3 regions of the Shinella oryzae genome follow, and region 2 is predicted to be linked to each of the others. Evidence: riboswitches for the same ligand, from Rfam matches in the RefSeq annotation. Region 2 holds a riboswitch; each other region holds the start of a gene.
The links. Region 2 has a riboswitch for thiamine pyrophosphate ahead of thiB (thiamine ABC transporter substrate binding subunit). Riboswitches for the same ligand answer to the same signal wherever they lie in the genome.
Positions count from the first base shown of each region.

Region 1: linked by a shared signal. The riboswitch ahead of thiD (bifunctional hydroxymethylpyrimidine kinase/phosphomethylpyrimidine kinase) and the one ahead of thiB (thiamine ABC transporter substrate binding subunit) in region 2 are both predicted to bind thiamine pyrophosphate.
Region 3: linked by a shared signal. The riboswitch ahead of thiC (phosphomethylpyrimidine synthase ThiC) and the one ahead of thiB (thiamine ABC transporter substrate binding subunit) in region 2 are both predicted to bind thiamine pyrophosphate.

Region 1 covers NZ_CP081987.1:3,309,994-3,319,495, forward strand. The annotation lists gene K6301_RS16135 (LysE family translocator) at 240-824, shown strand; gene K6301_RS16140 (GNAT family N-acetyltransferase) at 825-1,715, opposite strand; gene dut (dUTP diphosphatase) at 1,715-2,188, opposite strand; gene K6301_RS16150 (peptide chain release factor 3) at 2,284-3,864, shown strand; TPP riboswitch at 3,916-4,010, shown strand; gene thiD (bifunctional hydroxymethylpyrimidine kinase/phosphomethylpyrimidine kinase) at 4,052-4,861, shown strand; gene K6301_RS16160 (LysE family translocator) at 4,865-5,476, opposite strand; gene K6301_RS16165 (AraC family transcriptional regulator) at 5,551-6,351, opposite strand; gene K6301_RS16170 (GFA family protein) at 6,355-6,759, opposite strand; gene K6301_RS16175 (pirin family protein) at 6,815-7,726, opposite strand; gene K6301_RS16180 (class II glutamine amidotransferase) at 8,001-8,822, shown strand; gene coaBC (bifunctional phosphopantothenoylcysteine decarboxylase/phosphopantothenate--cysteine ligase CoaBC) at 8,815-9,502, opposite strand, start outside.
Region 2 covers NZ_CP081987.1:2,876,478-2,885,979, reverse strand. The annotation lists gene fdxA (ferredoxin FdxA) at 60-398, shown strand; gene K6301_RS14100 (CarD family transcriptional regulator) at 768-1,337, shown strand; gene K6301_RS14095 (RNA polymerase factor sigma-32) at 1,569-2,429, shown strand; gene K6301_RS14090 (hypothetical protein) at 2,525-2,704, opposite strand; TPP riboswitch at 2,893-3,004, shown strand; gene thiB (thiamine ABC transporter substrate binding subunit) at 3,042-4,049, shown strand; gene thiP (thiamine/thiamine pyrophosphate ABC transporter permease) at 4,066-5,706, shown strand; gene thiQ (thiamine ABC transporter ATP-binding protein) at 5,699-6,418, shown strand; gene K6301_RS14070 (M48 family metalloprotease) at 6,632-8,137, shown strand; gene K6301_RS14065 (thiamine diphosphokinase) at 8,864-9,502, shown strand, end outside.
Region 3 covers NZ_CP081987.1:2,572,717-2,582,218, reverse strand. The annotation lists gene K6301_RS12600 (fumarylacetoacetate hydrolase family protein) at 1-122, opposite strand, end outside; gene K6301_RS12595 (thiamine phosphate synthase) at 232-837, opposite strand; gene K6301_RS12590 (thiazole synthase) at 834-1,607, opposite strand; gene thiS (sulfur carrier protein ThiS) at 1,609-1,806, opposite strand; gene thiO (glycine oxidase ThiO) at 1,803-2,783, opposite strand; gene thiC (phosphomethylpyrimidine synthase ThiC) at 2,786-4,609, opposite strand; TPP riboswitch at 4,701-4,817, opposite strand; gene K6301_RS12570 (Bax inhibitor-1/YccA family protein) at 4,952-5,668, opposite strand; gene K6301_RS12565 (anti-sigma factor family protein) at 5,696-6,469, opposite strand; gene K6301_RS12560 (sigma-70 family RNA polymerase sigma factor) at 6,456-7,001, opposite strand; gene K6301_RS12555 (YqaA family protein) at 7,055-7,492, opposite strand; gene K6301_RS12550 (hypothetical protein) at 7,633-7,857, opposite strand; gene K6301_RS12545 (TfuA-like protein) at 7,979-8,686, opposite strand; gene K6301_RS12540 (YcaO-like family protein) at 8,683-9,502, opposite strand, start outside.

The DNA of each region.
Region 1 (9,502 bases), 430 kb from region 2:
CGCTTGGGTGTAAGCCTGAAAGCCCGGTGCTTCCAGTCTCCCTGCCAAGGAGCAGATGGTGCCGTGGAGCCTGCAGTTTCGCAAACCATATGCCACGCAGGCGATGGCTCACTTGTCACCGGGACAAGGCCCTCCTTGCGATGGCCGCAGCCGCGGCGTAGGCTTTAGGGGCGCATCAGGGAGAAACGTCCGTGCCCGACCCGACAAGCCTTGCCGCCTTCGCTCTCATCGCGCTCGGCATGGTGCTGACGCCGGGGCCGAACATGATCTATCTCGTCTCCCGCTCGATCTGCCAGGGCCCGGCGGCCGGTCTCGTCTCGCTCGGCGGTGTCGCTTTGGGCTTCGTCTTCTATGTCTTGTCGGCTGCGCTCGGCATCACCGCCTTCCTGATGGCGGTGCCCTTTGCCTATGATGCGTTGCGGCTTGCCGGCGCGCTCTATCTCGCCTGGCTTGCCTGGCAGGCGCTGCGCCCGGGCGGCCGCTCGGCCTTCGAGGTGAAGGCGCTGCCGCGCGACAGCAACCGCAGGCTCTTCTTCATGGGGTTTCTGACCAATCTCCTGAACCCGAAGATCGCGATACTCTATCTTTCGCTTTTGCCGCAGTTCATCGATCCGGCAAAGGGGAACGTTCTCCTGCAATCGCTGGTGCTGGGCGGGGTGCAGGTGGTCATCAGCGTCAGCGTCAACGCGCTGATCGCCGTTTCGGCCGGCTCCGTCGCGGCCCTTCTTTCAGCGCGCCCGCGCTGGGGGCTCGTGCAGCGCTGGCTGATGGGCACGGTGCTGGCCGGGCTCGCCCTGCGCATGGCGACGGAAGCGCGCCGCTGATCAGAACGCCGCCATCGGCGGCAGGGCGAAGGGCAGGGCGGGCTGAAGATCGTCCGGGCCGCGCAGCATGAGGACCATTTCGCCGTCATCGGCAATCGCTTCGCCATCCCACGCCAGGTGATCGGGCGCGAAATGCACGGTCACGCGCTGTGGCGTGACATCGAGGCTTGCCAGGATATCCGCGAGGGCGGGCATGCGCGTGCCGACGATGTCGAGGATATCGACATTGCCTTCGCCATCCGCCTGCCAGGCGACGACCGCGCCCGCCTCTTCCAGGAGGTCGAGCTTCAGATCCGGCATCAGCGATGCGTTGAACAGGAACATTTCCTTCTGCCGGAGCGGCGCGAAGCGGTCGGAAACCGGTGCCCGGCCATCGAGCAGCCGGCTGAGCAGCGTCAGGTCCGCCTCGTTCGCGAGGTGAAGCCGGCGGGTCGCGAACGCCCGCCCGCCCGTGGGAGGCACGCCGGCGAAGCGGTGCTGCGGGAGCGGGCGGAAGCCGTGTTTCTCGTAGAGCGCCGGCGTGTCCGTCAGGAGCACGACGGCCTCGAAACCTTCGGCGTTGCAATGATCGAGCGCCGCCTCCATGACGGCGCGATAGAGCCCGCGGCCGCGATGGCTCGGCCGGACCGCGCCGGATTGCAGGCCCGCCGCCCGCACAAAGACGCCGTCGATGACGAGCGGCATGGCGAAAGCGGTGATATTGGCGATGCAGGTGCCGTCGGCGTCAAAGAAGCCGAAGGGCGCGCTGGTCGGGTCCGGTCCGCCCAACCGGTCAAGACCGGAGACATCGATCTCGAATATGTCCCGGAGCAGATCGCAGAGGCCCTGCCAGGCCGCGCGGTCGTCGAAGTAATGTGCGCGGAAGATGAGGCCCGCCTTGTCGGATGACATCACCGCACGCCGGTGGAGCCGAAGCCGCCGGCGCCGCGCGCGGTTTCGCTCGCCTCCACGGCCTCGCGCACGGCCACCTGCGTCACGGGCGCGATGACCATCTGGGCGACGCGCATGCCGCGTTCGATGGTGAAGGCTTCCTCGCCGAGATTGACGAGCAGCACCTTCACCTCGCCGCGATAATCGCTGTCGATGGTGCCGGGCGTGTTGAGGCAGGTGACGCCGTGCTTGAAGGCGAGGCCGGAGCGCGGCCGGATCTGGGCCTCGTAGCCATGCGGGATTTCAAAGATGAAGCCGGTCGGCACGAGCGCGCGTTTTCCCGGCGCAAGCGTGAGGGCCGCGTCGGCATCCACCGCCGCGCGCAGGTCCATGCCGGCGGCGCCCGTCGTTTCGTAGGCGGGGAGCTCGATATCCGCACCGTTCGGCAGGCGAACGAGGGAGAGCGTGGGCTTGGCGGGAGCGTGCGCGTTCATGACACCCATAAGCCGGCCGCAGGCGCGGGCCGTCAATTGCATCTTCGCGGCGGAGCCTGTAAAGACCGCGCCAACTCACAGGATATTGCTTGAACATGGCCGAAACCCTTGCCGAGGCGGTCTCCCGCCGCCGCACCTTCGCGATCATCGCGCACCCGGACGCCGGTAAAACCACCCTCACCGAAAAGCTGCTGCTGTTCGGCGGCGCCATCCAGCTCGCCGGCGAGGTGAAGGCGAAGAAGGACCGCATCCAGACCCGTTCGGACTGGATGAAGATCGAGCGCGAGCGCGGCATCTCGGTCGTGACCTCGGTCATGACCTTCGAATATGACGGCAACGTCTTCAACATTCTCGATACGCCCGGCCACGAAGACTTCGCCGACGACACCTACCGCACGCTGACGGCGGTGGATGCGGCCGTCATGGTCATCGACGCCGCAAAGGGTATCGAGCCGCGGACGCTGAAGCTGTTCGAGGTCTGCCGCCTGCGCGATATCCCGATCATCACCTTCGTCAACAAGATGGACCGCGAGAGCCGCGATCCCTTCGAGATCCTCGACGAGGTGGAAGAGAAGCTGGCGCTGGATACCGCGCCGGTGACATGGCCGGTCGGCCGCTCCAAGACCTTCTGCGGCTCCTATCATCTGGCCGATCGCACCTTCCGCGGCTCGGACACGCAGGTCCAGCCGACCAGGATGGACGATGCCGCCGAAGTCGCCAAACACCTGCCGGAAAACGAGCGCCAAGCCTTCATCGACGAGATGGAACTGGCGCGCGAGGCCTGCCGGCCGTTCGATCGCGAAGCCTTCCTCGAAGGCCATATGACGCCGGTCTTCTTCGGTTCGGCGCTGCGCAATTTCGGGGTGCGCGATCTCATCAACGCGCTCGGCGCCTTCGCGCCGCCGCCGCGCGACCAGGTGGCAGATGTGCGCAAGGTCCACGCCGCCGAAGACAAGATGACGGCCTTCGTCTTCAAGATCCAGGCCAACATGGACCCGAACCACCGCGACCGCATCGCCTTCGCGCGCGTGTGCTCCGGCATGCTGGAGCGCGGCATGAAGGTGCGCCTTGCCCGCACCGGCAAGCAGATCGGCCTCTCGGCACCGCAGTTCTTCTTCGCCTCGCAGCGCCAGCTGGCCGATACGGCCTATGCCGGCGACGTGGTTGGCATTCCCAACCACGGCACGCTGCGCATCGGCGATACGCTGACGGAAGGCGAGGCGCTGGTGTTCGAGGGCGTGCCGAACTTCGCGCCGGAAATCCTGCGCCGCGTGCGGCTGGAAGACGCGATGAAGGCCAAGAAGCTGAAGGAAGCGTTGCAGCAGATGGCGGAAGAGGGCGTCGTGCAGCTCTTCTCGCCGGAAGACGGCACGCCGGCCATCGTCGGTGTCGTCGGCGCGCTGCAGCTCGACGTTCTCAAGGAGCGCCTGCAGCAGGAATACGGCCTGCCGGTCTCCTTCGAAATGTCGCGCTTTTCCGTCTGCCGCTGGATTTCCTCCGACAATGCGGCCGAACTCGACAAGTTCGTCACTCAGCGCCGCGGCGATATCGCCCGCGACCTCGATGGCGATCCGGTCTTCCTTGCGCAGGACAGCTTTTCGCTGCGCTACGAGGCGGAGCGTTACCCCGCGATCAAGATGGTCGCCATCAAGGAGTACCACGTCACCAAGGCGTGACGGCGGCCTGTCACTTTCAAGGTGACAGGCGCCTCTCCATTTGCGAAAAGCATTGCCAGACAGGGGCGTCCGCGCAGGCGGGCTGAGAAGCACCCTTTGAACCTGAACCGGATCATGCCGGCGGAGGGAGTCGCTGGCACTGCATTCGCCGTTGTCCCGCGCCCGCCTCCGTCCGCAAGGAGGCGAGATGGCAGACACAATCGCAAACATCCTCTCGATCGCAGGCTCCGACCCCTCGGGCGGCGCCGGCATCCAGGCCGACCTCAAGACCTTCGCCGCCCGTGGCACCTATGGCATGGCCGTGCTGACCGCGCTGACGGCGCAGAACACGCAGGGCGTTTCGGGCGTGCATCTCGTGCCGCCGGCCTTCGTCGCCGCGCAGATCGCCGATGTCTTTGCCGATGTGCGGGTGGGCGCCGTCAAGATCGGCATGATCGCCTCGGGCGAGATCGCCGAGGCGGTGGCGAACGCCCTGTCGCCGCATCGCTCCGTCCCCGTCGTGCTCGATCCCGTCATGATCGCCAAGGGCGGGGCCTCTCTTCTGGCCGCAGACGCCGTGGAGGCCCTGACGCGCCGGCTGCTGCCGCTGTCCACGCTGCTCACGCCCAACCTGCCGGAGGCGGCCGCCCTGCTCGGCGAAGCCGAGGCGACCGACCGGGCTGCGATGGAAAACCAGGCGAAGCGCCTGCTGGCGCTCGGGCCGAAGGCGGTTCTGCTGAAGGGCGGGCATCTGCCGGGCAACGAGAGCCCGGATGTGCTCGCCATGCCGGGCGCGCTGCGCTGGTTCGAGGGCGTGCGCGTGCTCACGCGCAACACCCACGGCACCGGCTGCACGCTGTCGAGCGCGGTGGCGGCGGAACTGGGCAAGGGGCATTCGCTGCCTGAGGCCGTGGCCGCGGCCAAGAGCTTCGTCGCCGGTGCCGTGCGCGGATCCGGTGCGCTGGCAGTCGGCGCGGGGCACGGTCCGCTGCATCATTTCCACGCGCTCTGGGCGTGACGGTCAGCGATCCGAAAGCGCCAGCCGCAGGCCCATGAGCCCCAGGGCCGCGGCGAAGCTGCGCTGCATCCAGGTCATGACCGCCGGTCGGCCCAGCACCTGCCGTCGCAGGCTGGCCGCGAGCGCGGCATAGACGGCGAAGACCAGGAAGGTCAGCAGCATGAACACGCCGCCGAGCAAGAGCATCCGCGCCGTCAGGTCCGGCGCGCCATCGGGCACGAACTGCGGCAGGAAGGCGAGGAAGAACAGCGAGAGCTTGGGGTTGAAGACATTGGTGAAGGCGCCCTTGCGCACGATGCGCGCGGCCGCCTCGACCGGCTGGTCCGGTGCCGTATCGAGCGCAACGCTTTCGCGCAGCATGCTCCAGGCGATGAAGAGCAGGTAGATGACGCCGATGATGCGCAGGAGTTCGAAGGCAAGCGCGCTGGCATGCAGGATGGCGGCGAGCCCGGCGATGCTGGCCAGCATATGCGGGATGATGCCCAGCGTGCAGCCGAAGGCCGCAAGCAGGCCGGCGCGAAAGCCGCCGCTGACCCCGCGCGCCACGGTGTAGATGACGCCGGTGCCCGGAAGCAGGATGACGATGAGCGAGGTGATGAGGAATTCGGTGGTCATGTCGGGTTTCCATGCGCTTGAAGAGGCGGCAGGAAACACCGGACGGTCATCGCGGTCTTGAACGAAATTGCAGGTCAGGTGAGGGCGGCCAGATAGGCGCCCGGCGTGTAGCCGTAACGCCGCGTGAAGTTGCGGGTCATGTGGCTCTGGTCGGCGAAGCCGGCGCCGGCCGCGGCATCGGCAAGCGGATTGCCGGCGGCGATGAGGCGGCGGGCGAGATCCGTTCGGCGCTGGATGAGATAGGCGTGGGGTGTCAGCCCCGTCGCGCGGGCGAAATCCCGCACCAGCCGGAAACGGCCAAGGCCGCAATCGGCGGCCAGCGCATCGAGCGTGACGGGCGAGACCGGGTCGGCGTCGATCCGCTCGCGTGCGCGGGCGATGCCGGCAGCCGCAATGCCCTCGCGGCGCGGCGCCCGTTCGCGCAGCACCGCCGCCAGCAGCAGGAGAAGCCGCTCATCGCGGCAGATTGCTGCGGCCTTGGTATCGACCAGCGCCGTCAGAGCGGCCGCGACAAGCCGGCCGACGCGGCTGTCGTCCAGCACGGGCGCATAAAATTCCTCGCGGGTGTCCCCTTCGAAAATGTCCTGTGCCGCGGCCGCGACGATATCCAGCCGCATATAGAGCATGCGCCAGGCGCGGGACGCGCCGCCAAGCGGCGCGCCGTCATGCACCTCGCCGGGGTTGACGGTGATCGTGTTGCCGGCCTGCGCCTCCACGCGGCCGCGCCCGCTCGCCGATGTCTGCGCGCCGCGTTCGACCAGGCCGATGCCGTAGGTGTCGTGGCTGTGGCGGGCGAAGGCGTGGCTGCTGTCGGCGATGACGGCCTCGACGCCGTCGATGGCCGTGCGCAGGACCTGGAAACGGCCGCTTGCCACGCCCTACTCCCGCGGCGTGCCGGGAAGGGCTTTGGTCTCGCCGAACCAGTCGGTGGCCGAAGAGCACCAGATCTGGCGCTTGGGCTTGAGGGCGGCGCGCTGGTTGATGCTGCCCCAACGGATGCCCCAAAAGGCGGCCGCCTCGCCCGTGCCGGAGGAAAACAGCGGCGTTCCGCATTCCGGGCAGAAGTGCAGAAATCGCTCGCGGCCGCTTTCGGCGATCTTGGTATAGACCTTCGGCGTCTCGCCGGTGAGGGTGAGATCGGCCCGCGGCACGCGCACGGTGACGCGATAGGGCGAGCCGGTCAGCCGCTGGCAATCCGTGCAGTGGCAGATGAGCAGACCATCGGGATCGATCTCGGCCTCGTAGGTCACGAAGCCGCAATGGCATTGTCCGTCGATCCGCATCTCTCGTCCTTCCGCCTCGGGTAAAGGCGGAAGGATAGGCGCCTGTCGCGCGACGTCAATGCGCCGGCTTGATGAAGGTGCCGTTGCGCAGCTCGCGCATGGCCTGCTGCAACTCGGCCTGGGTGTTCATCACGATGGGGCCGTGCCAGGCGACGGGCTCCTCGATGGGTTTGCCCGAAACCAGCAGGAAGCGGATGCCCTGCTCGCCGGCCTGCACTGTCACCTCGTCGCCGGTATCGAAGACCACGAGCGTGCGGTTGCCGGAGAGGTCGCGGATGTTCAGCTCCTCGCCCTGGAACTCCTTTTCCACCTTCACGCCGAAGGGCTTCGAGGCGTCGCGGAACGTGCCGGAGCCGGCGAAGATATAGGCGAAGGCAGAGCGGTAGGTATCGACCGGCAGGCGCTTCGTCTTGCCCGGCGGCACCGAGATGTCGAGATAGACGGGCTCGGCGGCGATGCCGTCGACCGGGCCGGTCTTGCCCCAGAAGCTGCCGGCGATGACGCGCGCCACGGTGCCGTCGTCGTCGACGGCGACGGGAATATCAGCGGACTTGATGTCCTGGTAGCGCGGCGCCGTCATCTTGAGCGACGAGGGCAGGTTGGCCCACAGCTGGAAGCCATGCATCTTGCCGGCGAAGTCGCCGCGCGGCATTTCCTGGTGCAGGATGCCGCTGCCGGCCGTCATCCACTGCACGTCGCCGGCGCCCATGACGCCGTGGTTGCCGAGGCTGTCGCCGTGCTCGACGCTGCCGGCCAGCACATAGGTGATGGTCTCGATGCCGCGGTGGGGATGCCACGGGAAGCCGCGGATATAGTCGTCGGGATCGTTGTTGCGGAAGTCGTCCATCATCAGGAACGGGTCGGTCAGCGACGGATCGCCGAAGCCGAAGACGCGGTGCAGTTTCACGCCGGCGCCTTCCATGGCGGGGCGGGCGATGCTTTCGTGTTTGACGGGGCGTATGGACATGGGAGAAGTCCTTTCGACTGGGTTGCTTGCCCCTTCTATACGCCGGCGCGATTGTTCACGAAATCTGCCCGACATGAAACGCAGTGTTCACACAAGCGACTTTCGCGGCGTGCAGCCGTGCGGCTCGCCCGTGCGGGAATGACACGCATGGTTTCCGTCCGTTTACTTTCGTTAACGCATTTTTACCCATTTGCGTTGAAAATCCGGGCAGTGCCATGGTTAATGCGTCGGATCCGTCACCGGTTCGCACCGGTCCAATCAAGCAGGAAATGTCATGTGCCGTTGGGCAGCCTATCGCGGAGAGCCGCTCTTTCTCGAGGAACTCGTGTCCTCGCCCGCCCATTCGCTGATCGAACAGTCCCACTGCGCCACGCGCGCCAAGACGGCCACCAACGGTGACGGCTTCGGCATCGCCTGGTACGGCGACCGCCCGGAGCCCGGCCGCTACCGCGATATCCTGCCGGCCTGGTCCGACTGCAACCTGCGCAGCATCGCGCGGCAGGTCCGCTCGCCGCTCTTCCTCGCCCATGTCCGCGCCGCGACGGGTGGCGGCACGCGGCGCGACAATTGCCATCCCTTCGTGCACGGCATCTGGTCCTTCATGCACAACGGACAGATCGCCGATTTCGAGCATCTGCGCCGGCCGCTCGAGACCATGCTGGACAATGATCTCTACAGCGCGCGCACGGGCTCCACGGATTCGGAACTGCTCTTCCTGCTGGCGCTGCAATTCGGCCTTGCCCGGGATCCGCTCGGCGCCATGGCCGAAACCATCGCCTTCGTCGAGCGCCTTGCCGCCCATCTGGAGCACAAGGTGCTTGTGCGGTTCACGGCCGCGTTTTCCGATGGCAACCAGCTTTATGCCGTGCGCTACGCGACGGACTATGCGGCACCGACGCTCTACGCCGCGCCGATGGGCGATGCCGGTGGCTATTGCCTCGTGTCCGAGCCCCTGAACGACGACACAGAGGCCTGGGTGGAAATCCCCGATGGCAGCGCCGTGGTGCTCGGCGAAAACGGCGTCGACATGCGCATCTTCTCGCCTGCCGGCCGCCCGGCAGGATCGATGGAAGCCAAGCTCGCCCTCGTCAAATAAGCCGTTCGGCAATCCAGCCGGCGAGACGATCGGCGACATCGTCCTTGGAAAGCTCCGGCCATGCCGTGATGCCGTCGGCGGTAATGAGCTTCACGCTGTTCGTCGTGCCGCCCATGATGCCGGTTTCCGGCGAGACATCGTTGGCGACGATGAGATCGGCGCCCTTTTTTTCGAGCTTCACCCGGCCGTTGTTTTCGACATCCTGCGTCTCGGCCGCAAAGCCGACGACGACAGTCGGGCGCTTCGCATGATGGCCGATGGTCTTCAGGATATCCGGGTTTTCCGACAGCATCAGCGGCGGCGGTCCTTCGCCGGGCTGCTTCTTGATCTTTTCCGCATTGGCCGTCGCCACGCGCCAGTCGGCGACGGCGGCCACCATGACGGCGATATCCGCCGGCAGCGCGCCGAGCACCGCCGCCAGCATCTCCGACGCCTGCTCGACGCGGATCACGGTCACGCCCGGCGGGTCGGGGATCGTGACAGGCCCGGAGACGAGCGTCACCTCGGCGCCAAGCCGCGCCAGGGCGGCGGCGATGGCATGGCCCTGCCGGCCCGAGGAGCGGTTGGCGATATAGCGCACGGGATCGATCGGCTCATGCGTCGGACCCGATGTGACCACGGCCTTGCGGCCGGCAAGCGGCTTTCTCCCGCCATCCAGCAGGCGCTCCACCGCCGCGACG
Region 2 (9,502 bases):
GCTTTGCGGCAATGGACGGTTCCGCCGTCCGCCTGCTTGTGATTTTTCTGGAGTTCATCATGACGTATGTCGTGACCGACAACTGCATCCGCTGCAAATATACGGACTGTGTCGAAGTCTGCCCTGTCGACTGCTTCTACGAAGGCGAGAACTTCCTGGTCATCCACCCGGACGAGTGCATCGATTGCGGCGTCTGCGAGCCGGAATGTCCCGCCGAGGCGATCAAGCCCGATACGGAGCCGGGCCTCGACAAGTGGTTGAAGATCAATACGGAATTCGCGTCTATCTGGCCCAATATCACCGTGAAGCGGGATGCGATGCCCGAGGCCAAGGAAATGGACGGCGTGGAAGGCAAGTACGAGCAGTACTTCTCGCCCAATCCGGGCAAGGGCGACTGACCGGCCGCACGGCGGCCGCCGAAGCTGGGGAAAAAAGCCTGTCCTCGCCAAAAGGCGATAGGGCAGGCTTGATGACCCATGCGAAGCAAATTATTGATTTCGGCACTTTTTTGTGGTAGGGTCCTGATACTGATCCACATCGCGGCATTTTGCGTGCCCGAACACCACCACGAAAGCAAACGATCCCTCACCGTCGCTCACCTCCCATAGGCAACCTCGGTTGCTCGCATGTGATCGCGTTGCAGTGGACCTCTTTGCGCATGGCGGACGGACCAGAGTGGTGACACCGCAGGGTGCCCCCCGTCTTTCCCGGGTCCCCGGACCCACCCCGGCCTCATCGGGGAGTGTAACAGGGAGTATTTGAACAGAATGACGACCCAGCAGAAGAAATCTTCCACGCGCCAGGGCTTCAAGACCGGCGAGTCGATCGTCTATCCCGCCCACGGTGTCGGCCAGATCGTGGCCATCGAGGAGCAGGAAGTCGCCGGCATGAAGCTTGAGCTTTTTGTCATCGATTTCGAAAAGGACAAGATGCGTCTCAAGGTGCCGGTTGCCAAGGCCGTTTCCATCGGCATGCGCAAACTGTCGGAGACCGATTTCGTCGACCGCGCGCTGAAGGTTGTCCAGGGCAAGGCCCGCGTGAAGCGCACCATGTGGTCGCGCCGCGCGCAGGAATACGATGCCAAGATCAATTCCGGCGACCTGATCTCGATTGCCGAAGTGGTCCGTGACCTCTATCGCGCCGAGAACCAGCCGGAGCAGTCCTATTCCGAGCGCCAGCTTTACGAAGCCGCTCTCGACCGCATGGCCCGCGAAATCGCCGCCGTCAACAAGATGTCGGAAACCGAAGCCGTCCGTCTCGTCGAGACGAACCTCGCCAAGGGTCCGAAGCGCGGCAAGGCCATCGAGGAAGATGACAGCCAGGACGAGGCCGCCTGATCTAGGGCGCTCCGTCACGATTTAAAGCCCGGCTGGCGACAGCCGGGTTTTTTTATGGAACTTTTTTGCGGCACGCCCGTTTGACTGGCCGAGGATGACCGAAGGGCGCTGTGCCGCGGCATTGTCCCGGCCGTGCCGGGCGATCCACTAGCCTCTCCGGACTGTCTTCTCTATGGGCGAACGGGTGGTTCATGCCTCCCCGGAGCCGGTTCGGTTCACGTGGAGAGACGCATGGCTACGACGACCGCAGAGCGCCGCATGATCAAGCTTGCCATGTCCGCGCCCTACCTTGAGAGGGACGAGGAACAGGCGCTTGCCCAGGCCTGGAAGAACAATCACGATCAGGAAGCCCGCAACCGCATCGCCATGGCCCATATGCGCCTGGTCGTTTCGATGGCGGGCAAGTTCCGCAATTTCGGCCTGCCGCTCAGCGATCTCGTGCAAGAAGGCTATATCGGCCTTCTGGAGGCCGCCGCCCGCTTCGAGCCGGAGCGGCAGGTGCGCTTCTCCACCTATGCCAGCTGGTGGATCCGCGCCTCGGTTCAGGATTACGTGCTGCGCAACTGGTCCATCGTGCGCGGCGGCACCAGCTCGGCGCAGAAGGCGCTGTTCTTCAACCTGCGCCGCCTGCGCGCCCGTCTCGCCCGCGGCGATACCCGTCTCACCGCCGAGGCCATGCATCAGGAAATCGCCGCCGCCATCGGTGTCAGCACCGCCGACGTGCGCACCATGGATGCGCGCCTGTCCTCGTCGGACATCTCGCTGCAGGCGCCGATCTCGCCCAATGAGGGCGAGGGCGCCAGCCGCATCGATCTTCTCGCCAGCGAGGCTCCCCTGCCGGACGAGCAGGCCGAAGGCTCCATCGATGGCGAACGCCGCCATCTCTGGCTCTATTCGGCGCTCGGCGAACTCAACGAACGCGAGATGAAGATCATCCGCGCCCGCCGCCTCGCCGAAAACGGTGCAACGCTTGAAGAACTGGGCGTCCTGCTCGGCATCTCCAAGGAGCGCGTCCGCCAGATCGAGAACCGGGCGCTGGAAAAGCTGAAGGCCGTCCTGGTCAGCAAGACCACGGATTTCGCCTACGCCTGAGCAGCCTGACGCCGGCTGTTTCCTCGCGCTCCCGACAGCAAAGGACCCGGATGCAGGGACATCCGGGCCTTCGGGGAGGTCATTTATGATGACGCTCAGTTGCAGATCTTGATCTTCCGGATCACGACGTCGCCGTAATAATCGTAGGACTTCACCTTCTTGATGAAGCATTGCGGCTGCTCGTAGCCATAGCTGTCGTAGCAGGCATATGACGGTGCCGCGAAGGAAACGGCGGCGACGAGGGCAACAGTGGCGGAAACGATGGTCTTGCGCATGGGTCTCTCCTGATCTCTGGCCTGATGGATGCGACGAGCTGTTCTCGTCCGGTGATGAGAAGGTCGCACAGCGCCGCCTTGCCCGCTGTTTCCTACGGAACAGGCCGATTTTCCGTCCATTCCCGCCTGCCGGGCTTTGCTCTCCGGTCCGCCCCTTGCGCGCCGTCGCGGGCCGGATTATGCCTTGTGCTGCTCTAACGGGGTGCCCGCAGGTTTCGGTCTGCTGGCTGAGAGGCGTCACGCCAACCCGAAGAACCTGATCCGGCTCGTACCGGCGGAGGGATTAGACGGCTCAATCCAGCGCCCTATTCCCGTTGTGACAAACAAGGAGGCGCGGATGCGCACGCTACTTTCCACATTGGTTACGGCGCTTGCCGTTTGTGTCGCTGTGCCCGCATCGGCGCAGGAAAAGACGCTGACCGTCTACACCTATGAGAGCTTCATCGCCGAATGGGGCCCGGGCCCCAAGGTCAAGGAAGAGTTCGAGAAGACATGCGGCTGCAAGGTCGAATGGGTCGGCGTGGCCGATGGCGTGGAGCTCCTGACCCGCCTCAAGCTGGAGGGCGAGGGCACCAAGGCCGACGTGGTGCTCGGTCTCGATACCAATCTAATCGCCGAGGCGAAGGCCACGGGCCTGTTCGAGGCGCATGGCCTCTCGCCGAAGGACCTGACGGTGCCCGGCGGCTTCTCCGACGATACGTTCCTGCCCTACGACTACGGCCACTTCGCCGTCGTCTATGACAGCGAGACCCTGAAGAACCCGCCGACCAGCCTCAAGGAGCTGGTCGAAGGCGACCCCGCGGAGAAGATCGTCATCGAGGATCCGCGCACCTCCACGCCGGGCCTCGGCCTGCTGCTCTGGGTCAAGTCGGTCTATGGCGACAAGGCGCCCGAGGCTTGGGAAAAGCTCAAGCGGCGTGTCCTGACCGTCACGCCGGGCTGGTCGGAAGCCTATGGCCTGTTCACCAAGGGCGAGGCGCCGATGGTGCTGTCCTACACGACCTCGCCCGCCTATCACGTCATCGCGGAGAAGAACGAGCGCTACAAGGCGGCCGCCTTCTCGGAAGGCCACTATATCCAGATCGAGGTTGCCGGCCTCACCCGCACCGCCGGCGACAAGGCGCTGGCCCGCCAGTTCCTCACCTACATGACGGGGCCGGATTTCCAGTCGATCATTCCCGAAACCAACTGGATGATGCCGGCTGGCAAGACCCGTGATCCGCTGCCCGCCGCCTTCGATGCGCTGGTCAAGCCGGAGAAGACCTTCCTCATGTCGCCGGAGGAGGTCGCGGCCAACCGCAAGGCCTGGATCGACGAATGGCTCGCCGTGATGAGCGCCAAGTAGCCGGGTCAACACCGTGATCTTCGCCCGCGCCGAAAGACGCACGCTCGATATCGCCGGCGCGCTCGCGCTTGGCGGCGTGCTGGCCTTCGTCGGCGTGGCGACGGCCGTGCTGCTTGCCCATGCCGGTTCAGGGGCCGGTGCAGGGGCCGGCGCGGGCGCGCCTTTGTTCGATGCCTATATCCTGCGGGTGGCGCGCTTCACGTTCCTTCAGGCCGCGCTTTCCACGCTGCTGTCGGTGGCGCTCGCCATTCCCGTGGCGCGTGCCCTGGCGCGCCAGCGCGCCTTTCTCGGCCGCGTCTGGATCCTGCGGCTGTCGGCCGTGCCGCTCGGCCTGCCGGCGCTCGTCGCCGCCCTCGGCGTCATCGAGATCTGGGGGCGCCAGGGCGTGGTGAACGATCTCCTGCGCCTTGCCGGCCTGCAAAATCCGGTCAGCGTCTACGGGCTGACAGGCATCCTCATCGCCCATGTCTTCTTCAACCTGCCGCTCGCGGTGCGCTTCCTCGTCGCCGCGCTCGACCGCATCCCGGCGGAATACTGGCTGAGTTCGGCCAATCTCGGCATGGGCGGCGTGGCGGTGTTCCGGCTCATCGAATGGCCGGTCATCCGGCGCGTGCTGCCGGGCATTGCCGGCCTCGTCTTCATGCTGTGCGCCACGAGCTTCACCCTCGTTCTGACACTCGGCGGCGGGCCGGCCGCCACCACCATCGAGGTCGCGATCTACCAGGCGCTGCGCTTCGATTTCGATCCCGCCCGCGCCGTCCTGCTCGCCTTCCTGCAGATCGCGGTTACGGCGCTGTTGCTGTTCGTGCTCTCGCTGTTCGGCCGGCCGCAGGATGAGGGCGTGACGGCGGGCCGCGCCATCCGCCGCTTCGACGGCCGCCGGCGGCGCGTCACGGACGGGCTCGTCATCCTCGCCTTCACCCTCTTCACCGCCGCGCCGCTGCTGGCGACGCTCGTTTCGGGCCTCGCCGCCGATTTCGGCCGGCTCGCGCTCGATCCGATGCTGCACCGCGCGCTTCTCACCAGCCTTGCGATCTCGCTTGCCTCCGCCAGCCTCAGCCTCGCCATCGCGCTGCCCGTCGTGCTGGTGCCGCAGCTCGCCGAAAGCGGCGCGGCGGGCCCGGCCCGGCTGATAATGGCGGGCGCGCTTCCGGCCGTCGGCTCGCTCATCCTGCTCGTGCCGCCGGTCGTCGTGGCCACGGGCTGGTTCCTCATGCTGCGGCTTTTCGGCGAAACCGGCCGCTTCGCCCCGGCCATCGTCACCGTCATCAATGCGCTGATGGCGCTTCCCTTCGTGGTGCGCGTGCTGGGGCCTGCCTATCGCACTCATCTTGCCCGCACGGCGCGCCTCGCGCTCAGCCTCGGCATCACGGGTCCCCGCCGCCTCATGACGATCGACTGGCCGGCGCTGAAGAAACCCTTCCTCACCGCCTTTGCCTTCGCCATGGCGCTGTCGCTCGGCGATCTCGGCGCCGTCGCCATCTTCGGCGCGGAGGGTTTCGTCACGCTGCCCTGGCTGCTTTATTCGCGCATGGCAAGCTACCGCACGGCCGATGCCGCCGGCATCGCGCTCATCCTGGGCGTGCTCTGCCTGCTCCTGACGCTGCCCTCGACCGCTCCCGAGCGCGTCCCCGAAAGGCCCGGCCCCGATGCCTGATACCGCCATCGCCCTCTCCGATGTCACCGTGCGCTTTGCCGGAAAGACGCTCGCCTTCGACTGCGCCATAAAGCCCGGCGCGGCCGTCGCCGTGGTCGGCCCGTCGGGTGCGGGCAAGTCGACCCTCTTCAATGTCATCGTCGGTTTCCAGCCGCCGGCGGCCGGTTCGGTCCGCCTGCTGGGCGAGGACATGGCGGGCCGCGATCCCGCCGAGCGGCCGGTCTCCATCGTCTTCCAGGACAACAACCTGTTCTCCCACCTCACCATCGCCGACAATGTCGGCCTCGGCATCGATCCGGGGCTGCGTCTGGATGCGGCGGGGCGGCGCCGCGTGTCCGAGGCGCTCGCCCGCGTCGGTCTCGGCGGCTACGAGACGCGCCTGCCCGGGTCGCTGTCGGGCGGCGAGCGGCAGCGGGTGGCGCTGGCCCGCGCGCTGGTGCGCCGCCGGCCGATCCTGCTGCTCGATGAACCCTTCGCCGCACTCGATCCCGCCATGCGGGCGGATATGGCGGCGCTGCTTGCCGGCCTCGTTGCCGAGACGCAGGCGACCATGCTGTTCATCACCCACCAGCCCGAGGATATCGGCCGGCTGGCGGACGAGGTGATCTACGTGACGGATGGAAAAATCCGCTTCCACGAGCCGGCCGGCGATTTCCTCGCCCGGCGGGAGCCCGCCGACATCGCGAAATTCCTCGGCCGTTCCGTGCCTTAGCGTGGGCCGCGGCGGTTTTGCCGCGCCCGGTGCCACAATTTGGTCGCCCCCCTGTGTCACCGGAGCCACATGGGAACCGTTTGTTGAATAGGGAGTTGCCGACCGTATGGGGCGCGTCTATCTCCTGCATTCACAAACGCACGATCCGCGCCGTGTCCGCATGCTTTGGCTGCAGACCGGGAGCGGACCCATCAAGGGGCGTGGGCTAGAGACATGGCGAAGGCAAGGCAGGCAGCTGCAATCGTATCCGGACGCGGGGTGACCAGGCCCGTCGCGGCCCTGTTGCTCGCCGCCACGATGCTGACCGGCTGCCAGTCGCTGATCGAGCAGAGCTACGAGCCGACGATCGCGCCGTCCTCCAATCCGCAGATCGTCGATGAGGTGCAGAAGAACGACCCGCGGGCCCAGATGGGCGCGCGCGAGCATCCGCGCATCGTCGCGAGCTATGGCGGCGAATACAAGGACGCCAAGACGGAGCGGCTTGTCGCGCGCATTACCGGCGCGCTGACGCAGGTCTCGGAAAACCCGAACCAGTCCTACCGCATCACCATCCTCAATTCGCCCGCGATCAACGCCTTCGCGCTGCCGGGCGGCTATCTCTACGTGACGCGCGGCCTGCTGGCGCTTGCCGACGATGCCTCCGAAGTCGCCGCCGTCCTGTCGCATGAAATGGCGCATGTCACCGCCAACCACGGCATCGAGCGGCAGAAGAAGGAAGAGGCCGAGGTCATCGCCAGCCGCGTGGTGGCCGAGGTCTTGTCCAGCAACATCGCCGGCAAGCAGGCGCTGGCGCGCGGCAAGCTGCGCCTCGCCGCCTTCTCGCGCAACCAGGAGCTCCAGGCCGACGTCATCGGCGTGCGCATGCTGGGCGAGGCGGGTTACGACCCCTACGCCGCCGCCCGCTTCCTGGATTCCATGGCGGCCTATGCCCGCTTCACGGCGGTCGATCCCGATGCCGACCAGAGCCTCGACTTCCTGTCGAGCCACCCCAACGCACCGCAGCGCGTGGAACTGGCGCGCATGCATGCGCGTGCCTTCGGCGCGGAGGGAACCGTCGGCGATCGCGGCCGCGACTACTATCTCGCCGGCATCGACGGGCTGCTCTACGGCGATGCGCCGGAAGAGGGCTATGTGCGCGGGCAGACCTTCCTGCACGGCAAGCTCGGCATCCGTTTCGACGTGCCGGCCGGCTTCCAGATCGACAACAAGGCCGATGCGGTGCTGGCGACCGGCCCCGGCGATGTCGCCATCCGCTTCGACGGCGTGGCCGACAGCCGCGGCCAGAACCTCGTCAACTACATTTCCAGCGGCTGGGTGACGGGCCTGAGGCCCGACACGATCCGCTCCGTCAGCCTCAACGGGCTGGAGGCCGCGACGGCGCGCGCCGCCGCCGACCGCTGGGAATTCGACGTGACCGTCGTGCGCATCGACAAGAAGATCTACCGTTTCCTGACGGCCGTGCCGACCGGCTCGCCGGCGCTGGAGCCGACGGCAAACACCCTGCGCACCTCGTTCCGCAAGCTCACGCCGGCGGAAGTCGAGAGCCTGAAGCCGCTGCGCGTGCGCGTCGTCACCGCGCGCCCGGGCGATACCGTCGCCACGTTGGCCGGCCGCATGCTCGGCACCGACCGCAAGCTCGACCTCTTCCGCCTGATCAACGCCATGACCGTCACCAGCACGGTCCGCCCCGGCGAGAAATACAAGATCATCGCCGAATAATGCGCAGGTGCGGTTATCGGCGCTTGCCGTAGCCGTCGTCATTCCCGGGCTTGACCCGGGGACGTAAACGCATCGCGCCCGCTGATTTTCCAACAAAATCCCGCCTCGATTTCCCCGCCTTCTCCACCCGCCCCTACAATGCCCCCATCCCGCCCTCGGATACACCGCAAGGCGTTGCGGCGAGGCGGGGTCGGCGCGGGGCTTGAGGGGATGACGCAAAACCTCATGCACCGGGCCTGCGGAAAATGGTCTCCCTCCGGCGACACGGGGGAAATGGCGGGATGTCGGACCGATCCCGTCTCAGGCCCCGAACGGCGCGCCGGGCGTGCCTGTGCGGCACACAAGGGGATCGGCATTGGCGGATGCGTCGGCATCGTCCGCCGGCATGGAGAAAGGCCGGGAGGTGGAGACACCTTCCACGGAGCGCCAAGGCGTGCGCTCCGGTTGTCAAACGGCACTGCCCATTCCGGAAACCGGCGAAGGACACCGCCGTGTCGATCCTTGCAGAGAGACTGGAGTCGCGGGCAAAAACCGCCGAACGGGGCGCCGAAAGGTGTCACCTATTCATTTTCAGTCGAGGCAGCTTCCGGCGCCCCGTCCGAATGCTTTTTGAAACCACGGGGAAGCCGCCGCGTGGATATCAGTGCTGGCGGCCCGGTCCACGCCGGCCAATGCCAAATTCTTTCCCTTTCCCCGCAACATGCGCTAAGGGCATCAGCCATGACCATGCCGGCTTCGACAGATGAAACCTATGTCGTCCTTCTCGGCGGCGCGCTCGTCGCGACGCCGCGTCTGGCGCACGATATTGCCGGCGCGCGCTTCATCGCGGCCGATGGCGGCATGCGCCATGCGGCAATGCTTGGCGTGACGCCGGATCTGTGGGTCGGCGATTTCGATTCCACGCCGCCGGAGCTTTTGGCCGCATGGCCCGATGTCGAGCGCCAGCCCTATCCGGCCGCCAAGAACGAGACGGATGGCGCGCTTGCCGTGTCCGTCGCCACCGGGCGCGGCGCCCGCTCCGTCCTCCTTGCCGGCGCGCTCGGCGGCGAGCGCAGCGACCATGCGCTGATGCACCTCATCCACGCCGTCTCGCTTGCGGAAGCCGGCATCGCCATCAAGCTCACCTCCGGGGAGGAAGAGGCGTGGCCGCTCCTGCCGGGCCTCCGCGAGATCGACCTGCCCGCCGGCAGCCTGTTTTCCGTGCTCGGCCTCACGGCGCTCTTAGGGCTTCATCTCGAAAACGTGCGCTATCCGCTCACCGATTTCGCGCTGCCCTTCGGCTCGTCGCGCACCATTTCCAATGTCGCGGAAGGCCCCGTCCGCGTTTCGCTTGCCTCCGGCCGCGCAATCCTCATCGCCCGGCCC
Region 3 (9,502 bases), 300 kb from region 2:
AAGTTGCGGCCGACGCAATAGATGCGGTGCACGGGAAAGCGCGCGGTACTCCCCTTTATCGGCAGGCTGGGCACCATCGCCGGGGTGAAGACATAGGTCGGCTGGTTTGCGCTGTCCTGCATGATCGTGGTCTCCTGCGTGCCCTTGGATCGTAACGTGCGGATGTTCGCCGCAACGGTCATGCCTGTAGCACGCCGACGCGCTGTCCCGCCAGTTCGCCAAAGGGTCCGGTCAGCGCCAGGTTGCGGTGCGCTCGATCCATTCATGCGTTCGCGCTTCGGGATCGGCGTTCAGCGTGATGTCGGTGACGACCGCCGCGATATCCGCGCCGTTCTCGAAGACCGCCGCAAGCCTGTCCGGGTTCAAGCCGCCGATGGCGACGAGCGGCATGGGCCCGATGCGCGCCTTCCACGTCTTCAGCCGTTCCACGCCCTGTGGCGCCCATTTCATCTTCTTGAGGATCGTCGGCCAGACAGGGCCCAGTGCGATATAATCCGGCTGTGCGGCAAGCGCGGTTTCCAGCTCCGCTTCGTCATGGCTCGACAGGCCGAGCTTCAAGCCGGCGGCGCGGATGGCCGTAATATCGGCATCGGCGAGGTCTTCCTGTCCGAGATGCACGAAGTCGCAGCCTTCCTCGATGGCGATCTGCCAGTAGTCGTTGATAACAAGCACGCAGCCGTGCCCGGCGCAGACGGTCTTGGCGCGGCGGATGTGCTGGCGGAGGTCGTCTTCCGACACGTCCTTCATGCGCAGCTGAACGAGCTTGACGCCGATGGGCACGAGGCGCTCGATCCAGTCGGCGCTGTCGACGATCAGGTAGAACGGATCGAGTTTCATGCGAAGACGGCCTTTCCGATGACGGGGGTGGAGGGAACCGCCATGTCGCGCGGCTCGAGCGGACGCGCCGCATGCGCCAGCCGCCCGGCCTCGAGGGCAAGCGCGAAGGCCTCGGCCATGGCGACCGGGTCACCGGCGTTCGCAACGGCGGTGTTGAGCAGGACGGCATCGTAACCGAGCTCCATCACGCTCGTTGCATGCGAGGGGCGGCCGATGCCGGCATCGACGATCAGCGGCACATCGGGGAATTGCGCGCGGAAGCTGCGCAGCGCCTGCGGATTGACCGGCCCCATGGCCGAGCCGATCGGCGCGCACCAGGGCATCAGCACACGGCAGCCGGCGTCCAGCAGTTTTTCCGCCACCACGAGATCGTCCGTCGTGTAGGGGAAAACCTGGAACCCTTCGGCCGTCAGGATGCGTGCCGCCTCGACGAGGCCGAAGACATCCGGCTGGAGCGTGTCGTGGTGGCCGATGACCTCCAGCTTGATCCAGTCGGTGCGGAACACGTCGCGCGCCATCTTCGCTGTCAGCACGGCCTCCTGCACGCTGTGGCATCCCGCCGTGTTGGGCAGAACGCGAACACCAAGCGCGCGGATCATCTTGAAGAACGCGCCGCCCGCCTTGCCGCCCGCCGTCTCGCGGCGCAGCGATACGGTGACGATCTCCGTCTTCGAGCGCCGCACGGCTTCGGCAAGAATAGCGGGCGAGGGATAGCGGGCCGTGCCCAGCAGAAGACGGGACTGGACGGTAACGTCGTAGAGCTTCAGCATGTCAGCCTCCCTGCATGGGGGAGAGGATCTCGATCCGGTCCCGCTCGCCGAGCGTGAAGGCGGCGCGATCCTCGCGGTGCACGAGCTCTCCGTTCACCGCTGTCGCAAGCCACTCTCCCTCGTATTCGAGGACATCGAGCAGGGCGGCGAGCGTCGTTGCCGCCACGTCCTGTTCCTCGCCGTTGATGATGAAGGTCATGATGCCAGCCTCTCCGGTTGCGGGGCTTCCGCCAGCAGGCGCCGGGCCACCTCGCCCGCCATGGCGGGCGCCAGCAGGAAGCCGTGGCGGTAAAAGCCGTTGACATGGATGGTATCGCCGAGCGCCGTGACGCGCGGCAGGTTATCAGGGTAGGCGGGGCGGATACCCGCGCCGGTCTCGGCCACGCGCGCCTCGCCGAAGGCGGGATGCAGTGCATAGGCGGCGTTCAGCAGTTCCATCATCGAGCGGGCCGTCACCGGGCCGGCATCATCCGTCTCGATCATGGTCGCGCCGACCATGAACCGGTTCTTATCGCGCGGCACGATGTAGATCGGGTGGCGCGGATGGAGGAGACGGACGGGACGGGAGAGGTTTATCTCTTCGGTCTCGAGATAAAGCATCTCACCGCGCACGCCGCGCAGCTCCGGCAACTGGCCGATGCGGGCTGCACCGGTGCAATCGACGATCCGGTCGAAAGCGCCCTTGTCCTTGCTGTCGCCAAAGAGGAAGCGCATGCGTGCCTCCTCAAGCGCGGCGGTCAGGCCGGAGAGCGCCCGACGCGGATCGAGATGCGCCTCCTCGCGGAAGAACAACGCCTTGCGGAACCGGCCGGCGAGATCCGGTTCGAGCGCGCCGATCGCCGCCTCGTCCAGCCATTCCCAGCCGGTGGTGCGCGAGGCGAAGCGGTCGAGTTCGCCCGTATCGCGCCCGCCTGCGACAACCAGCGTTCCGCAGCGCTGGACCTGTCCGGGCAGGGCGGCCTCCCACCAGTCGGCCGCCATTCGCCCGAGCGAGAGCACCGGTTCTTCGGCATTCTCGCGCTCGCACCACGGCGCCAGCATGCCGCCGGCAAAACCGGATGCGCCGGTGCCGACAGCGCCGGCCTTTTCCTGCACGGTGACGTCGAAGCCATGGCGGTAAAGCTGCCATGCGACGGTGAGGCCGGCGACGCCGGCCCCCTTGACCAGGATGCGCATGGTCATTCTCCCGCAGGTGTCGTGCCAAGCGGCATGTAGAGGTCGCCGCCCTCACGGAACTTCGCCGCCATGGCCTCCAGCCCCTCCTTCTGCGCTTCCGCGCGGATGTCGTGGGAGATGCGCATGGAGCAGAATTTCGGACCGCACATGGAGCAGAAATGCGCCACCTTGTGCGCCTCCTTGGGCAGCGTCTCGTCGTGGTAGGAGCGGGCCGTTTCCGGATCGAGCGACAGGTTGAACTGGTCCTCCCAGCGGAACTCGAAGCGGGCGCGCGACAGCGCGTCGTCGCGGATCTTCGCCGCCGGGTGCCCCTTGGCGAGATCGGCGGCATGGGCGGCGATCTTGTAGGTGATGACGCCCACCTTCACGTCGTTGCGGTCGGGCAGGCCGAGATGTTCCTTCGGCGTGACGTAGCAGAGCATGGCCGTGCCGAACCAGCCGATCATCGCCGCGCCGATACCCGACGTGATGTGGTCGTAGCCGGGCGCGATATCGGTGGTGAGCGGCCCGAGCGTGTAGAACGGCGCCTCGCCACAGGTCTTCAGCTGCTTGTCCATGTTCTCCTTGATCTTGTGCATCGGCACATGGCCGGGGCCTTCGATCATGACCTGGCAATCCCTTGCCCAGGCGATCTGCGTGAGTTCGCCAAGCGTTTCGAGTTCGGCGAACTGCGCCGCATCGTTGGCGTCGGCAATCGAGCCGGGGCGCAGGCCATCGCCGAGCGAGAAGGAGACGTCATAGGCGCGGCAGATGTCGCAGATTTCCTCGAAATGCTCATAGAGGAAGCTTTCGCGGTGGTGATGAAGACACCACTTGGCCATGATCGAGCCGCCGCGCGAGACGATGCCGGTGACGCGATTGACGGTGAGCGGGATGTAATGCAGCCGCACGCCGGCGTGGATGGTGAAATAGTCCACGCCCTGTTCCGCCTGCTCGATCAGCGTGTCGCGGAAGACTTCCCAGGTCAGGTCCTCGGCGATGCCGTTGACCTTTTCGAGCGCCTGATAGAGCGGCACGGTGCCGATCGGAACCGGCGAATTGCGGACGATCCATTCGCGGATGTTGTGGATGTTGCGGCCTGTCGACAGGTCCATGACGGTATCGGCGCCCCAGCGGATCGCCCACACCATCTTCTCGACCTCTTCGGCCATGGAGGAGGTAACGGCGGAATTGCCGATATTGGCGTTGATCTTGACCAGGAAATTACGGCCGATGATCATCGGCTCGGCCTCGGGATGGTTGATGTTGGCGGGGATGATCGCCCGGCCACTGGCGACCTCCTGACGGACGAATTCCGGCGTGACGAAATCGGGAATATGCGCGCCGAAACTGTCGCCATCGCGCACGAGTGTATCCTTCGCGGCCTTGCGGCCGAGATTTTCCCTGATGGCGATGAATTCCATCTCCGGCGTGATCATGCCGGCGCGGGCATAGGCGAGCTGGGTCACAGCCTTGCCGTCCCTCGCCTTGCGCGGGCGGTTGCGAACGGGGAATTCCGGTGTCAGACGCTCGCCGGTCGCGAAGCCGTTGTCCTCCGGGCGGATGTGACGGCCTTCATAGTCTTCGGTATCGCCACGCGCGGCGATCCAGCTTTCGCGCAGCCGCGGCAGGCCGCTTTCGATGGCGACGATGTGGTTGGGGTCGGTATAGGCGCCCGAGGCGTCGTAGACGATGACGGGCGGCTCTCCCGAGGTCGGGTGGAGGGAAATCTCGCGCATCGGCACGCGGATTTCGGGATGCTGTTCGCCGGCAATGTGGATCTTGCGCGAGGCGGGCAGGGCGCCGGTGGTGACGGTCGGGGTGAGCTTTTGGGCGGCAATATTCATCGTGAGGCTCCAAGTTCGGTTTGGAGACCCAGTCCTAGAGCCGGAATGATGGAAGGACGCTGGACACGGAATCCGGGTTATCGGATGTCCTGCCACAGCGCTTGCACCGTCCCTACGCCAGTATGAACTGGATCAGGTTCAACGGGTCACTGCGCTGCGAAAGCCAGCAGTATCTCAGCCCCTTGTCGGGACCCCCCTGGTGAATGCCTTAAGCAAAAACGCTATGGGTCGATTTGTCAACGGGGTTCATAAAGTAAGTTCATACTTACTTTTTTCTGTGCCGCACACAAAAAGAAACGGCGGAGCAAGCCCCGCCGTTCCCTTTGAAACCATTCGCGAAAACTATTCGCGTTCGCCCGTGAAATTCAGCAGCAGCTGGAAGATGTTGACGAAATTCAGGTAGAGCGAGAGCGCGCCGAACACGGCCATCTTCTGCTGGGATTCCTGGTCAATGTTCTCGGCATATTGCGACTTGATGTTCTGCGTATCCCAGGCCGTCAGGCCGACGAAGACGAGGATACCGATCACGGAGATTGCGAACTGCAGGGCGCTGGAGCCCAGGAAAATGTTGACGATCGAAGCGATGATGACGCCGATCAGGCCCATGATCAGGAACGAGCCGAATTTCGAAAGGTCACGCTTCGTCACATAGCCGTAAAGGCTCGTGGCGCCGAACATGGTTGCGGCGATGAAGAAGGTTCGGGCGATGCTCATGCCGGTGAAGACAAGGAACACCGATGCGAGCGAGAGGCCCATGACGGCGCAAAACGCCCAGAAGGTCATCTGTGCCGTGCTGGCCGACATCGTCTGGATCTTGAACGAGAAGAAGAAAACGAAGGCGAGCGGCGCCAGCATCACCACCCACTTGAGCGGCGACGAGAAGATCGGCACGTAGAGCGCCGGCGTGGAGCCGACAATGAACGCAACGAGGCCGGTGATAACAAGGCCGGCGCCCATGTAGTTGTAGACGCGCAGCATGTGCTGGCGCAGGCCCTCGTCGAAGAGGGCAGCGGACTGCGCCTGTGCGCCGTAGCCGAATCGCTGTTGTACGGGTTCCATCTCATATCTCCTTATGGAAACGGTTGATCAGTAGAGCGTGCGGGAAAGTTCCCGCGCGGTTTGCGTCAGGTCGTCGGCCTTGCGGCTTTCGGACACCAGGGCATAGGCGACGTCGCCGATCTGCCAGTAGGCGGCCCGGGCGTTGTCAGCGTGGAACAGCAGGACATGCTGCACGGCAAACGAGCCCGGGCGCACCGCAAAGAGCGAGAGGCGTTCGTTCGCCTCCGGTTGCAGCACCAGCTCGACGCTCGGGCCATAGGCCGAGGGGAAGACCTGCGTATCGAGCAGGGTCCAGCCTTTCGGCAGGTCCGGCAGGACGATGGCGGTGGCCGAGCGGATCTCTGCACGGTCGAACGTTTCCGTCTCCGGCTGAGATGCCATCGTGTCGCGCAGAAGCGTCGTCCGGTGTGCGCGCACCGCTTCCTCCACGAAGGCCGGCGGCTGCACCGAGGCGATGACCTCGGTCGCGCCGAAGGGGCCGAAGACGGCATGCGCGACCCAGCCTGCCGCGACGAAGAGCGCGATCGCTGCAGCACGGCGGAAGACCGCAAGGATGCGGCGGCGCGACAGCGAACGCTCCAGCTGGCGCGCGGCCTCGCGCGTCTCCTGCCGGATCACGGTGCGGTGGTCCGCAAGCGCCAGGCGCAGCTCGTCGCGCACGCGCAGGTCCTTCATGATCTGCGCGGCGACGGCCGGGCGTTCCGACAGATAGGCCTCCACCTCGATGCGCCGCCCGACGGCCAGCTGGTCGTCGACATAGGCGTTGAGATCGGCTTCGAGGATGGGGTCATTGCTGGTCATCGCCAGTGCCTCCGACAATCCTGAGATGCGTGACGGTCGCGGACGGGCCGCTTTGTTCGAATGTGCGCAGGCGCTCGCGCGCCCGGGCGACGCGTGACATCAGCGTTCCCACGGGAATGCCGAGGGCGGTCGCCGCTTCCTGGTAGGAAAGCTCCTCGATGGCGACGAGGTGCAGGGCCGCGCGCTGCTCTTCGGGAAGCGTGAAGAAGGCGTTGCGCAGCTGCGTGAGGCGCACCGAATGATCCTGGTTGGCCGGTATCGCGGTTTCGGCGACTTCGGCCGCGCCATCGTGGCGGCGCTGCATCGAACGGCGCTGGCGCAAGCGGTCCACATGCGCATTGTGCAGGATCGACATCAGCCAGTTGCGCACATTCGCGCCAGTGCGGAACGTGCCCTGCCGTTCATAGGCCTTCACCAGCGCATCGTGCACGAGGTCCTCGGCATCATCCGGATTGCGGACGAGCGAAAGTGCGTAGCGCCTGAGCGCCGCAAGCTGTCCGATCACGTTGAAGCCGGGTGTCTTTGCGTTCATGCCCCAATATACGAGAGCCGCGCGGCTTCCATTCCATCGGCTGCCAAAAAAGTTCACAACCAGTGGAGAACGATGGCCGCAAGCAGGAGGTAGCGGCCGAACTTGGCGATGGAAACGACGAGCAGGAAACGGAAAAACGGCTCGCGCATGATGCCGGCTGCCACCGTCAGCGGATCGCCGATGATCGGTGCCCAGCTGAGAAGCAGGCTCCACCAGCCGTATTTGCGATACCAGTTGCCGGCACGCTCGAGGCTTGCGGCGTTGACCGGAAACCATCGCGCATGGCGGAAGCGCTCGATGCCCCGGCCGAGCAACCAGTTGACGACGGAGCCGAGCACGTTGCCCGTTCCCGCGACGATGATCAAAAGGCTGGGTGAATGGCTGCCGGCGGCAAGCAGGCCGACGAGCACCGCTTCGGATTGTGCCGGAAGGATGGTGGCGGCGATGAAGGCGGCTATGAAAAGGCCGCCATAGGCCGCAAGCGCGCTCATCCGGGCATCTCCGTCATACCGCTCTCCGTCCACGCGCGGAGTGCGCGCCCGCTTCCGATAAACGGTACGGCCGGCCTAGGAAAGGGTGTGACAGGTCTTTATCGCGGTATGGGCGGTCAGTCTGGCCTTTGCATTCGCGCTCAGCAGAGGGCGGACCGGTTCATCAGCAGGATGTCGTTCGACGTCAGCATGATGCGGGACGGTTCGTCGATCTCGTTCAGCACAGCCCGCAGTGCCGTATCGAGGCAATATTCGACGGCCTCGACGTCGAGGCCTTTGGCGGTTTCCACGGCGAAGGCGAGCATTCGCGCCAGCGCCATCAGTTCCGCGCCGCGGTCTTCCATTTCGATCGTATCGATTTTCATATGTGCTGGCCCCCGCCGCGTCGAATTTTACCCTGAATGTGAGTATAGGCGTGGGGACCGGCTTTGGCGCGTGACTCCAGCGTGACACACGCGGAATGCGAAATTGTATGACGAAAGCGGTTTAAGATTGATCTGCCGCCATACGCCACAGCGACGTGGCGCGGAACGTCCAGTCACCACGTTTTTCGGCCTTTTTGCCCGCCCAGAGTGTCATTTCCCGCACCAGCGCCAGGGCGTCCACGCGTTTCTGGTTCACGGTCCGCTCGGTCAGGAGTTGTGTCGTGGCCGTCCACGACACCCCGTTTTCACGCGCCTTGAGGATCGCTGACCATGTGCGCTCCTTGTAGAAAATCCGGCGCGCGGCGTCGCGAAGGCCCGCCACCTCAAGCGCAGCGACCGTTCGATCCGCCTCCAGCCGGTCGAGCGTCGCATCGACATTGACGAGCGGGAGGGAAAGCGCGGGATATCCGAGTTCCGCCGGGCCATGCAGAAGCGCGACATCGGCATCGTCCAACCGGCGCCCGCTCGCATAATCCTCGTAGATCCGTCCTATGCCCACCATGCCGAAGGCAGCGCATTCGGCGGCGCGCAGGGCGCCCATGCTGGCCGCGCCGAAGACGGAAACGCCCTCGTGCAAGGCATACAGGATTTCCTTGTGCCAGACGGGTGCGACATGTTCGAAGCCGCCGTCGATGATGCCGATTGCCGTTGCGCCGGCGCGCACGGCCGCCAGAACGTCGCCGTGAACGGCAGGCGGACGGACCTCCAAGACGTCGCCGCAGAGCGTGGCCGCATCCGGCAGGCTGGGGCCGGCGAAGAGGATTTTCATGAGGTTCCAAACAGCATGCGGGAGAGTGCGCGGGAGCCGACGGCGTGGCGACGCGCGCCCTCGGGGTTTTCCAGAGTGGGCACGACCATCTTGACCACCGAGACGGGCAGCGAGGCATCGGTCAGCGGCACCGCGACGACGGGTGTTATGCCGGATGCGGCGAGCACCTCCAGGCAATGCGCGAGCAAGGCTGCGGCGTCGCCCGACGGTGCGCCATAGGCTTTTGGCGTTGTCGGCAATGCCCCGAAGAGGGCGCGCGTTTCCGGCGCCAGCGGCCGGGTGAAGGTTTCGGCAAAAAGGTCGTCCCGCGCGCCGCTGATATAGGTGAGGCGCGATTGTGCGACTTCGGTCAGCGCCCGGATGACGGCGCGCACGGCGACGGGATGGGTGCCGTAGCCGACCGTTGCATCGTGGAAGAGCGGCGCCTTCTTGTTGCGCATTCCCACATCACCGAGCACCGCTGCATAGGTCGGGATGGCGAGGTCGCTTGTAATATCGAAGAGGCGCAGGTCCAGCCCGGCGTCGCGAAAACGCCCCACGAGCACATCGACGACCGGATCGCCGAAGCCTGTCGGGTCGATGGCGGTCGCGAGGCGTTTTTCACGCGGCAGCAGGCGCCAGAGCCGGTCGGCATCCCGCTCGATGCGTTCCAGCAGGCCATGCAGGATCGCCTCTGTCTCGGAGTTGCCGGAGGCCAGGCCATCCGAAGACTGCCAGAAGCGCGGTGCAACATCGGTCCTGTCGAGGCAGATTGCGTCGCGCGGCACCCAGACACGGTCGCCGGTGACGACGTCGTGGCCGGTGAGCCAGTCGAGC